2 linked regions of the Piscinibacter gummiphilus genome follow. The protein of the gene in region 1 interacts with the protein of each later gene in a pairwise test. Links are inferred from orthologs where the notes say so. Each region holds a gene or a part of one and is shown on either strand. Other genes may lie near its edges. The genes, in order: A4W93_RS27045 and aceE.

Region 1 (6,015 bases):
GCGCGAACACGAAGGGCCTGGCCATCAAGATGGAAAGCCCGGGCGACGGCTGCCGCAACGTCGACTACATCCTGCCCGACGCCATCAAGCCCCCGGCCGACGGCCAGGTGCACCGCATCACGCTGAACGTGGCCGACGTGGTGGCCAACGAGAACGCGCCGTGCTTCACGCTCGAGAACGTGACGGTGCCGTTCGGCATCTTCCCGGTGTGGGATGACCAGCAGGGGGTGCGGTTCGAGGTGAGCAACGTGACGCTGGCAACCCCGTGACGCGGGACGGGCCCCGCCCGGACGGCGGGGCCCTTCGGCGAAGGCTTCAGCGTCGCGGCGCCGGGACGGTGCTCCGGTACTGCTCGCCCGCCGCGCGCAGCCCCGCCAGCGCGAAGGTGTGCAGGTGGCGGGCAAGCTCGGCGGGCGTGGTCGCGGCGAGGTGCTTGAGCGGGCCCGGAAGCGTCCGTCCGGCGACCAGCAGCATCAGGCACGGCGCCGCCACACTCACCATGCAGCGGAGCAGCGCGGGCTCGCCCGGTGGGATGCCGCTGATGTCGCCGAGCAGTTGCTGGACGAGCGCGACCTTCGGCGCGATCTCGGCGTCGAGCAGCACCAGGGCGTTGGACGTGGGCGACAGGATCTCGCGTGCGAGCACCTGCGCGGGCCAGCCCTGCTCGCCGAGAGCGACACCGGCGAGCATCTCGAGCAGCTGCGCGAGCTTGTCCGCCGACGACCCCGCATCCGCCGCAATGTGCCGCAGCGTCTCGAGCCGGATCAGCCGGCGATGCGCCTCGGCGAGCACGGCCTGGTAGAGCCCGTTGCGGCTGCCGAAGTGGTAGTTGATCGATGCGAGATCGACCCCGGCGGCCTGGGCGACGGACTTGCTGGTCGTCTCGGCGAAGCCGCTCGCGGCGAACAGCGGGCCGGCCGCCTCGAGGATGCGGGCATTGGTCAGGTCGCCATCGGTGCGCAAGGCGCGTCTTGGAGGGGGCTTGGTCATCGTGTCGGACTCCGGTCCGAGCCAGTGCTTGCCTTGAAGTTTAAATTAGATTTAAAGTCGCCGGCATCGCATGCAGGGATGGGGATGCCATGAAGAAGCTGCTGATCGTTGCCTTGGTTCTTGCCATCGCGGTGTCGATCGCGGCCGCGGCCTGGTGGCAACGGCGGGAGCGCCCTCCCGCCGACGCGCTGGTGCTCCATGGCAACGTGGACCTCCGCCAGGTGTCCCTGGCCTTCGACGGCAGCGGCCGGGTCGCCGAGATGCTCGTGGAGGAGGGCAACCGAGTGCGGGCAGGCGCGGTGCTGGCGCGCCTCGACGTGAAGACCCTCCGGCTCCAGGCGGAGCAGGCCCGCGCGCAGAGCGAAGTGCAGAAGCAGAGCCTGCTGCGGCTGGAAAACGGATCCCGTCCGGAAGAGGTGGCGCAGGCGCGCAGCCGCCTGCAGGCCGCACGCAGCGACGCCGCGCGGGCCGGGCAGGACCTGGCCCGGCTCGAACAGATCGCCTCGGAGACCGGCGGGCGCGGGGTCAGTGCGATGGACCTCGACCGAACCCGGTCGTCCACGCAGGTGGCCCGCGCGAAGGTCGCGGAACAGGAGGACGCGCTGCGCCTCGTGGAACGTGGCGCCCGCAAGGAAGACGTCGCCGCGGCCCGCGCGCAGCTCGGCGCGTCGATCGCCCAGTTGAACCTCCTCGCCCACCAGATCGAGCTGGGCGAACTCAAGGCGCCGGCCGACGGGGTCGTCCGCTCGCGCCTGCTCGAGCCCGGCGACATGGCCACGCCGCAGCGGCCGGTGTACGCGTTGGCGCTGATGCAGCCGAAATGGGTGCGTGTGTACGTGGGCGAACCCGACCTCGGCCGGGTCCGCCCCGGCATGCCGGCCCGTGTGTGGACCGACAGCGCCCCGGACCGGCCGCTGTCCGGCCTGGTGGGCGCCATCTCGTCCTCGGCGGAGTTCACGCCGAAGTCGGTGCAGACCGAGGAGCTGCGGACCAGCCTGGTCTACGAGGTGCGCGTGCGGGTCGACGACCCGGGCGACGTGCTGCGGCTGGGCCAGCCGGCGAGCGTTCGGCTGGACACCGGCGCGCCGCGATGAGTGCTGCCGCCACCGTCGTGGCCGAGGGCCTGGGCCGGACCTTCGCGGCGCCCGGTGGCAGTGTGCTGCGTGCGGTCGACGGCCTCTCGTTCACGGTGCAGGCGGGTGCCCTGACCGCCCTGGTGGGGCCGGACGGTGCGGGCAAGTCGACGTTGATGCGAATGATGGCCGGGTTGCTCAGGCCCGACGCCGGGCGCCTGCACGTGCTGGGCGTCGACGTGGTGGCCGATCCGCAGGCCGTGCAGGACCGCATCAGCTACATGCCGCAGCGCTTCGGCCTGTACGAGGACCTGAGCGTGCAGGAGAACCTCGACCTGTATGCCGACCTGCACGGCGTGCCCGCGCGGCTGCGGAACGAGCGCTTCGCGCGCCTGTTGGCCATGACGGACCTGGCCTCCTTCGCTGCGCGGCCGGCCGGCAAGCTCTCGGGCGGCATGAAGCAGAAGCTGGGGCTGGCCTGCACGCTGGTGCGCTCCCCCGACCTGCTGCTGCTGGACGAGCCGAGCGTCGGCGTCGACCCGCTGTCACGCCGCGACCTGTGGTCCATCGTCCAGCAGCTGGTGGATGACGAGCAGCTGAGCGTGATCGTCAGCACCGCGTACATGGACGAGGCGCAACGCTGCGCGAACGTCCTCGTGATGAGCGGGGGCCGCCTGCTGGCCGAAGGCACGCCGGCGGCGTTGCGCGAGCGCGCGCGCGGGTTGACCTTCGACGTGGCGCCGCCGGCCGGCGTGGTGGCGCGCGAACTGCAGGCACGCCTGATCGACGCACAGGGCCTGATCGTCGACGCCGTGCCGAAGGGCGGCGCCGTTCGGTTCATCCGCCAGCCCGACGCGCCCGCCGACCAGCTGGCGGCGCTGCTGGACGGTGCGGTCGCCGAGGCGCGCCCGGAGGAACTGGAAGACGCCTTCATGATGCTGCTGCGGCAGCACGAGGCCGCGCCGCCCGGCACCCGCGCCGAGGCCGGTGCCGGCGACGCACGGCCGGTGGAGGACGCGCCCGTCATCGTGGTGCGCGACCTCGTGCGCCGGTTCGGCGACTTCACCGCCGTGGCGAGCACCTCGTTCGACGTGCGGCGCGGCGAGATCTTCGGGCTGCTGGGGCCGAACGGCGCGGGCAAGACCACCACCTTCCGCATGCTGTGCGGCCTGCTGCCGGCCAGCGGCGGCCACCTGGAGGTGGCGGGACTCAACCTGCGGCACGCGCGTGCCCAGGCCCGCGCCCGCATCGGCTACGTGGCGCAGAAGTTCTCGCTCTACGGCAACCTGAGCGTGCGGGAGAACCTCGAGTTCTTCGGCGGCGCCTACGGGCTCCGCGGCCACGCGCTGCGCACGCGCGTGGAGGCCGTGCTGGCCCAGTTCCACCTCGACCCCGCGGCCAGCAGCGGCGAGCTGCCTGGGGGCTACAAGCAGCGGCTCGCGATGGCGGCGGGCCTGCTGCACGAGCCCGAGATCCTCTTCCTCGACGAGCCCACCAGCGGCATCGACCCGCTCGCGCGGCGCGAGTTCTGGCGCACCATCACGGCGCTGGCGCGGCGCGGGGTCACGGTCGTCGTCACCACCCACTTCATGGAGGAAGCCGAGTACTGCGACCGCATCGCGATCCAGGACGCCGGGCGGATGCTGGCGCTCGGAACGCCGCAGGAGGTGCGCCGCCAGGGCGGTGAGGCGGCACGCGACATGGACAGCGCCTTCATCGCCATCGTCGAGCAAGGCCGCCGCGAGCGGCAGGCGGCGCGAGGGGTGACGCCGTGAGCGGCACGGGCGTCGGCCGCCGACTCGTCGCCCTGATGCGCAAGGAGATGCGGCAGATGCTGCGCGACCGCGCCAACCTCGCGGTGGGCCTGCTGCTGCCGGTGATGCTGATCCTGCTGTTCGGCTACGGCCTGTCCTTCGACGTGAAGGACGCGCCGGTGGCGGTCGTGCTGGAGGACGGCTCGCCCGCCGCCCGCGACGTGGTGGCCGGGTTGCGGGGCTCGCCCTACCTGAGCCCGGTCTTCACGCCGGACATGGCCGAGGCGGTGACCCTGATGCGGAACGGCCGCGTCGGCGCCATCGTGCGCGTGCCGTCGGACTTCTCCCGGCAGCTGGCGCTGGGCCAGGCTCGCATCCAGCTCCTGCTCAACGGCGTCGACTCGAGCACCGCGAGCGCCGTGGAGGGCTACGTGGCCGGCGCCATCGGCGCCGCCGCGCAGCACCAGGCGGACCGTGCCGGCGGCCCGCGCGGCACCGGGGTCCGCATCGAGCAGCGCATGTGGTTCAACGAGGCCAACACCAGCACGTGGTTTCTCGTGCCCGGACTGCTGGCCCTCGTGATGACGCTCATCGGGGCCTTCCTGACCTCGCTGCTGATCGCCCGCGAATGGGAGCGCGGCACGCTCGAGTCGCTGTTCGTGACCCCGGTGCGGCCCGCCGAGATCGTGCTGGCCAAGCTCGTGCCCTACCTGGTGGTGGGCGCGATCGACCTCGTGATGTGCCTGCTGGCCGCGCGGCTCCTGTTCGAGGTGCCGATGCGCGGATCGCTGGCGGCCATCGTCGTGTCGTCGCTGCTGTACCTCGTGGTATCGCTGCTGCTGGGGCTGTTCATTTCGGCCGTGACCCGCAGCCAGTTCAAGGCGAGCCAGGTGGCCCTGCTCACGAGCTTCCTGCCGGCCATGATGCTGTCGGGCTTCGTGTTCGACCTGCGCAACATGCCGGCGGTGGTGCAGGGCATCAGCCAGGTGCTGCCGGCCACGCACTACATGGGCCTGATCAAGACCCTGTTCCTCGCCGGCGACAGCACCCGCATGCTGTTGCGCGACTGCACGATCCTGACGCTCTATGCCGTCGTGCTGTTCGCCGCCACGACCCGCAAGATGCGCAAGACCCTGGATTGACGCCCATGACCGGCTTCCTCGCTTCCGTCTCGCGCGTCCTGTTCCTGTGCCGCAAGGAGCTGCTGGCGCTGCTGAAGGATCCCGCCAGCCGGGTCATCCTGTTCGCCCCCGCGCTGATGCAGTCGCTGCTGTTCGGCTACGCCGCCACGTTCGACCTGACCCACGCGCGCTATGCCGTGCTGGACCAGAGCCGTGGCGCGACCTCGACGGCCCTCGTCAGCCGGCTCGATGGCACCGGCGTGTTCCAGCGGGTGGGTTGGCTCGACAGTCCACGCCAGGTCGCGCAGGCGATCGAGCGCGACGACGCGCTGATGGTGATCGGCTTCCCGGCCGACTTCGAGTCGCGGCTGGCGGCGGGTGACGCCGCGCCGCTGCAGGTGATCCTCGACGGACGCAACTCCTCCACCGCGGGGCTGGCCGCAGCCTACGTGGGGGCGATCGTGGCCGACCTGAACCAGGCGCGGGGCCTGGCTCCGCCGGTGCGCATCGAGCGGCGGGCCTGGTACAACCCCAACCTCGAATCGCGCTGGAACATCCTGCCCGCGCTGATCGCGGCGCTGAGCATGCTGCAGACGCTGCTGATCGCCGCGCTGTCGGTGGCGCGCGAACGCGAGCAGGGCACGTTCGACCAACTGCTGGTCACGCCGCTCACGCCCATGCAGATCCTCGTCGGCAAGGCCCTGCCGGCGATGTTCGTCGGGCTGGTGCAGTCCACCATCATCCTGCTCGTCGTCCGCTTCTGGTTCCAGATCCCGATGAGCGGATCGCCGTGGGTGATGTACCTGGGCCTCGTGTGTTTCACCATTGCCGCGGTGGGCATCGGCCTGTCGATCTCCGCGCTCTCGGTGAGCATGCAGCAGGCGATGCTGTCCACGTTCCTGCTGATCATGCCGCTCATGCTGCTCTCGGGCCTGCTCACGCCGGCCGGCAACATGCCCCGCGTGCTGCAGATCGCCACGTACGCGAACCCCTTGCGCTTCGGCATCGACCTGGTCCGCCGGGTGTACCTCGAAGGTGCCGGGCTGCACGAGGTCGGGGCCGATTTCATTCCCATGC
Region 2 (6,231 bases), 3.6 Mb from region 1 along the record:
GCCGAGTCGATGGCCTCCGCGGCATTCTTCAGCAGGTTCAGCAGCACCTGCTCGATCAGGATCGGGTCCACCATCAGCACCGGCAGGCGCTGGGCCACGTAGATGTGCAGCGCGACGTTGCGGCGGCGCAGTTCGATGCCGGCCAGGTCCACCGACTCCTCGACGATGTTGGCCGCCAGCGAGGGTTCGCGGCGCGGCTCGCTGCGTTTCACGAACGCGCGGATGCGGCGGATGATCTGCGCCGCGCGCTCGGCCTGCTTCGCGGTCTTCTCGAGCGCGGTGATCAGGTCGGGCTTCTCGATGGCGTCGGCCTTCACGCGCGAGACCATGCCGTTGCAGTAGTTCGTGATGGCCGTGAGCGGCTGGTTCAGCTCGTGCGCCACGGACGAGGCCATCTCGCCCATGGTCACGAGGCGGCTGGTCACCTGGGCCTTCTCGGCCTGCTGCTGGGCCTGGGTCTCGGCGTTGCGGCGGCTGGTGATGTCGGTGGCGATCAGCATCTGGGCCAGGCGCCCGTCGGTCCACTGCAGGTAGCGCGCGCGCACGTCGAACCATTTCTGGAGCGACTCGACGTACACCTCGCGCGGGTCCGAGCCGGCCTCGGTCAGCTCCTGGGTGGGCAGGCCGCCGAAGCTGTCGACCGAGTCGCCGAAGTCGCCCAGCAGCGCGGGCGCCGACTCGCCGCCGGCCAGCGCCGCGTGGCCGCGGGCCTCGGCGCCGAACCAGAGGCGGTACGAGCGGTTCGCGAACAGCAGCTCGCCCTGCTGCACGGACAGCACGGACACGGCCGCGTCGAGCCCCTCCAGCACCGTGGTGAACCGTTCGTGGGACGCCGACAGCTGGTCGCGCACGCGCTTGGCCTCGGTGATGTTGGTCATCGAGGTCATCCAGCCCGTCTGCACGCCCTTCGGGTCGATCAGCGGGGACACGTACATGCGGGCGTCGAACAGGCTGCCGTCCTTGCGCATCGCCTTGACCTCGATGCCGCCGGCCGGGCTGCGGCCCTGCAGCTCCTGCTGCAGCAGGCGGTTGTTCTCGTCGTAGCGGTCGGGCGGCCAGTGGGGGAAGGGCGGCAGGTGGCCGATCAGGTCCTGCTCGTTGAAGCCCGTCATCGCGCAGAAGGCGGGGTTCACGTAGGTGATGCGGCCTTCCATGTCCATGGCCCGCATGCCGGTCAGCATCGAGTTTTCCATCGCGCGGCGGAAGTTCGTCTCGCTGACCAGGGTGTTCTGCATCTGCAGCCGGCGGCGCATGTGCCGCCAAGTGCCCAGCAGCATCCAGACGGTGAGGGTGCTCAGTGCCGCCACCATCCAGAAGAGGGTGTTGCTGATGAGGCCGATGGAGGTGCGGTAGCCCTGCACCCGCAGCTTCAGGCCGTTGCCGGCCGGGGCGAGCGGCACGTCGTGGACGATGGACGCGGGCCGGGCGATCTGGCCGGGCATCAGCATCACGGTGCTCGAGAGCACCTTGTCCTGCGAGTCGATCACCGTGACCACGTGGCGGTTCGAGACGTCGGCCGGGATGAAGTAGCGCACCAGCGCCTCGACCGAGTACTCGGCGATCAGCGTGCCGGCGAAGCGGTTGTTGTCGATCAGCGGCACCTGCAGCTGGAACACCCAGTGGCCGAAGCCGTTCAGGTACGGGATCGAGTACGTGGGGTAGCGCAGCTGCTGCGTGGCCTCGAAGGTGCGCTCGGGCACGCCCTCGCGGTGGGGCATGGGCAGCGAGCGGTCGAGTTCCTCGGGGCTGCTCTCGACCTGCATGTGCATGTTGGCGCTGGAGTAGCTCGCCTGGCGCCGCAGGTCGGCATCGACCCACATCAGGTGGGTGATCTCGGGGCGCTCGCGTGCGAAGCCGGCCGCCGGCTGCACGAACCCGTCGGGCTTGATGGCGCGCGTGGCGATGTCGCGCGCCATCCGGATCAACTGCTCCTGGCTTTCGATCAGGCGCAGGCGCACCTGTTGTTGGGCGATCTCGGTATCCCGTTTGACGGATTCCTGCTCTCTCTCCAATTCCTCATTGCGGAGGTACCAGAACGCCGAGATGATCGCGGCAAGGAACAGCAGCACGGAGACGAGCGGCCCGAGGGTGGCGTAACGATCCTGGCGGGACGGCGACTGGCGGCGCCACCAGGTGCCGAACAGGCGCTTGGCGAGGTCACTGCCGGGAGTGGGTGGAGCGGGCGGTACTTTCACGGGCTGCATCCGTCGATTATCGAGGCTGCGGGGTGGTCGAACGGTTCGCCACTCCGCATTGCGATACGGAGGGAACCCTTGGTTCCACTGGTGAATTTCACGATAAGAAACGGTTTTGCACAATTTGGGAATTCTTTCGCCTTGTGCGACACTCCGCGCCACCTTGAACCGTGATTAGAGGAGATCGTGATGTCGGCCCTGCCTGAATCCTTCCTTGGCGCCTCGGCGAACGACGCCGACTCGCAGGAAACCCGTGAGTGGCTGGATGCGTTGTCGGCCCTGATCGAGACCGAAGGGGGCGACCGTGCGCACTTCCTGCTCGAACAGCTCATCGACCACGCCCGCCAGGTCGGCATCGACATGCCGTTCTCCGCGACCACGGCGTACGTGAACACCATCCCCGCCGACCAGGAAGAGCGTTGCCCCGGCAACCTCGAGATGGAAGAGCGCCTGCGCGCCTACATGCGCTGGAACGCGATGGCCATGGTGGTGCGCGCGAACCGCCTGCACCCGGCCGACGGCGGCGACCTCGGCGGGCACATCTCGTCGTTCGCCTCGCTGGCCACGATGTTCGGCGCCGGCTTCAACCACTTCTGGCACGGCGCCACCGAAGACCACGGCGGCGACCTGCTCTACATCCAGGGCCACAGCTCCCCCGGCATCTACGCCCGCGCCTTCATGGAAGGCCGCATCACGGAAGAGCAGCTCAACAACTTCCGCCAGGAAGTCGACGGCAAGGGCATCTCGAGCTACCCGCACCCGAAGCTGATGCCCGAGTTCTGGCAGTTCCCGACGGTGTCGATGGGCCTCGGCCCCCTGATGGCCATCTACCAGGCCCGCTTCCTGAAGTACCTGCACGCCCGCGGCATCGCCGACACCTCCAAGCGCAAGGTCTGGGTGTTCTGCGGCGACGGCGAGATGGACGAACCCGAATCGCTCGGCGCCATCGGCCTGGCCGCGCGCGAGAAGCTCGACAACCTGATCTTCGTCGTCAACTGCAACCTGCAGCGCCTCGACGGCCCGGTGCGCGGCAACGGCAAGATCATCCAGGAACTCGAAGGCGAGTTCCGCGGTTCCGGCTGGAACGTCATCAAGCTGCTGTGGGGCAGCTACTGGGACCCGCTGCTCGCCCGCGACAAGGACGAGCTGCTGCGCAAGGTCATGATGGACACGCTCGACGGCGACTACCAGGCCTTCAAGGCCAACGACGGCGCCTTCGTCCGCAAGAACTTCTTCGGCCGCCACCCCAAGCTGCTCGAGATGGTCGCGAAGATGAGCGACGACGACATCTGGCGCCTGAACCGCGGCGGCCATGACCCGCAGAAGGTGTACGCCGCGTACCACCGCGCCGTGAACCACAAGGGCCAGCCCACCGTCCTGCTGATCAAGACCGTCAAGGGCTTCGGCATGGGCAAGATCGGCGAAGGCAAGAACACGGCCCACCAGACCAAGAAGATGGTCGACGAGGACGTGAAGATCTTCCGCGACCGCTTCAACATCCCCATCCCCGACGACAAGATCGCCGAGGTGCCGTTCTACAAGCCGGCCGACGACACGCCCGAGATGCGCTACCTGCACGAGCGCCGCAAGGCCCTCGGCGGCTACCTGCCGCAGCGCCGCCCGAAGGCCGACGAGTCGTTCACCATCCCCGCGCTGGACACGTTCAAGGCCACGCTCGAGCCCACCGCCGAAGGCCGCGAGATCTCGACGACCCAGGCCTACGTGCGCTTCCTGACGCAGCTGCTGCGCGACAAGGACCTCGGCCCCCGCACGGTGCCCATCCTGGTCGACGAAGCCCGCACGTTCGGCATGGAAGGCCTCTTCCGCCAGATCGGCATCTACAACCCGCAGGGCCAGCTCTACACCCCGGTCGACAAGGACCAGGTGATGTACTACCGCGAGGACAAGGCCGGCCAGATCCTGCAGGAAGGCATCAACGAGGCCGGCGGCATGAGCAGCTGGATCGCCGCGGCCACGTCGTACGCGACGAACAACCGCGTGATGATCCCGTTCTACGTCTACTACTCGATGTTCGGGTTCCAGCGCATCGGCGACCTGGCCTGGGCCGCGGGCGACATGCAGGCGCGCGGCTTCCTGCTGGGCGGCACGTCGGGCCGCACCACGCTGAACGGCGAAGGCCTGCAGCACGAGGACGGCCACAGCCACATCCTCGCCGGCACGATCCCGAACTGCATCAGCTACGACCCGACCTTCGCGCACGAAGTGGGCGTGATCCTGCACCATGGCCTGAAGCGCATGGTGGAGAAGCAGGAGAACGTGTTCTTCTACCTGACGCTGCTCAACGAGAACTACGCGATGCCGGGCCTGACCGCCGGCACCGAAGAGCAGATCATCAAGGGCATGTACCTGCTGCAGGCCGGCGCGAAGAAGACGCCGCGCGTGAACCTGCTCGGCAGCGGCACCATCCTGCGCGAATCCATCGCCGCCAAGGAGATGCTCGAGAAGGAATGGGGCGTGGCCGCCAACGTGTGGAGCTGCCCGAGTTTCAACGAACTGGCCCGCGACGGCCAGGACTGCGAACGCTGGAACCTGCTGCACCCCACCGACACGCCGCGCGTGCCGTTCGTCGCGCAGCAGCTCGAGCCGCATGCCGGCCCGGTGATCGCGTCCACCGACTACATGAAGTCGTACGCCGACCAGATCCGCGCGTTCCTGCCGAAGGGCCGCACGTTCAAGGTCCTCGGCACCGACGGCTTCGGCCGCAGCGACTTCCGCAGCAAGCTGCGTGAGCACTTCGAGGTCAACCGCCACTACATCGTGGTCGCGGCGCTCAAGGCCCTGTCCGAGGAGGGCACGGTGCCCGCCGCGAAGGTGGCCGAGGCGATCAAGAAGTACGACATCAAGGCCGACAAGATCAATCCGCTGTACGCCTGAACAAGAAGACCCGGAGAAACGACATGGCATTGGTCGAAGTCAAGGTTCCCGACATTGGGGACTTCAAGGAAGTCGAAGTCATCGAGCTGCTGGTCAAGGCGGGGGACACCATCAAGGTGGACCAGTCGCTGGTGACCGTGGAGAGCGACAAGGCGTCGATGGAGATCCCGTCGAGCACCGCCGGCGTGATCAAGGAACTGCGCGTGAAGATCGGCGACAAGGTCGCCGAGGGCTCGATCGTGCTGGTGCTGGAAGCGGCAGGTGGTGCCGCCGCCCCGGCTCCGGCACCCGCCGCAGCCGCTCCGGCGCCCGCACCCGCTCAAGCCGCCGCACCCGCACCGGCCCCCGCCGCCGCCGGTGGCAGCCGCACCATCGAGCTGGTGGTGCCGGACATCGGTGACAGCAAGGACGTCTCGGTGATCGAGGTGTTCATCAAGGTGGGCGACACGCTGAAGGCCGAGCAGAGCGTGATCACCGTCGAGAGCGACAAGGCCTCGATGGAGATCCCGTCGTCGCACGCCGGGGTGGTCAAGGAACTCAAGATCAAGCTCGGCGACAAGGTCAGCCAGGGCTCGGTGCTGGCCACGCTGGAAGTGGCCGGTGGTGCCCCCGCTGCGGCTGCCGCGGCGCCGGCGCCTGCCGCCGCCTCGGTGCCGGCCGCCGCACCGGAAACCCCGTCGACCCCGGTGGTCGAACGTGTCGTGCCCACGGCCGCGCTGCCCGCCGCCGAACCGCCGCCGGCCACCGGCCGCCTGCCGCACGCGTCGCCCAGCATCCGCAAGCTCGCCCGTGAACTGGGCGTTCCGCTGGCGGAAGTGCGTGGCTCGGGCCTGAAGGGCCGCATCACCCACGCCGACGTGCAGAACTTCGTCAAGGGCGTGATGGACGGCAGCGTGCGCACGCAGGCCCAGGGGAAGGCGCCCGCCGCCGCGGCCGCCGCCGGCGGTGGCGCGTTCCCGGGGCTGCTGCCCTGGCCGCAGGTCGACTTCACGAAGTTCGGCCCGGTCGAGCGCAAGGACCTGTCGCGCATCAAGAAGATCTCGGGCGCGAACCTGCACCGCAACTGGGTCGTGATCCCGCACGTGACGAACCACGACGATGCGGACATCACCGAACTCGAAGCCTTCCGCGTCCAGCTGAA

What was found.
Region 2: the proteins of A4W93_RS27045 (region 1) and aceE interact in binary tests that used the Escherichia coli proteins (3 or more experiments, as listed by UniProt). The link is inferred for Piscinibacter gummiphilus from one-to-one orthologs.

What each region holds. Positions count from the first base shown.
Region 1 is NZ_CP015118.1:5,895,400-5,901,414, reverse strand. What follows is about bases 1,460-4,459. They hold A4W93_RS27045 (ATP-binding cassette domain-containing protein), read left to right. Parts: upstream 1,460-2,080; coding sequence 2,081-3,838; downstream 3,839-4,459. Other genes in these bases: A4W93_RS27040 (ABC transporter permease), read left to right, coding at 3,835-4,459; A4W93_RS27050 (HlyD family secretion protein), read left to right, coding at 1,460-2,084. Outside these bases: A4W93_RS27060 (glycoside hydrolase family 3 N-terminal domain-containing protein), read left to right, coding at 1-269; A4W93_RS27055 (TetR/AcrR family transcriptional regulator), read right to left, coding at 316-990; more of A4W93_RS27050, read left to right, coding at 1,080-1,459; more of A4W93_RS27040, read left to right, coding at 4,460-4,959; A4W93_RS27035 (ABC transporter permease), read left to right, coding at 4,965-6,015. UniProt on the Escherichia coli protein: Part of the ABC transporter complex YbhFSR that could be involved in efflux of cefoperazone. Probably responsible for energy coupling to the transport system.
Region 2 is NZ_CP015118.1:2,298,808-2,305,038, forward strand. Bases 2,075-5,290 are described here. They hold aceE (pyruvate dehydrogenase (acetyl-transferring), homodimeric type), read left to right. Parts: upstream 2,075-2,384; coding sequence 2,385-5,090; downstream 5,091-5,290. Other genes in these bases: A4W93_RS10460 (PAS domain S-box protein), read right to left, coding at 2,075-2,204; aceF (dihydrolipoyllysine-residue acetyltransferase), read left to right, coding at 5,114-5,290. In the rest of the region: more of A4W93_RS10460, read right to left, coding at 1-2,074; more of aceF, read left to right, coding at 5,291-6,231. UniProt on the Escherichia coli protein: Component of the pyruvate dehydrogenase (PDH) complex, that catalyzes the overall conversion of pyruvate to acetyl-CoA and CO(2).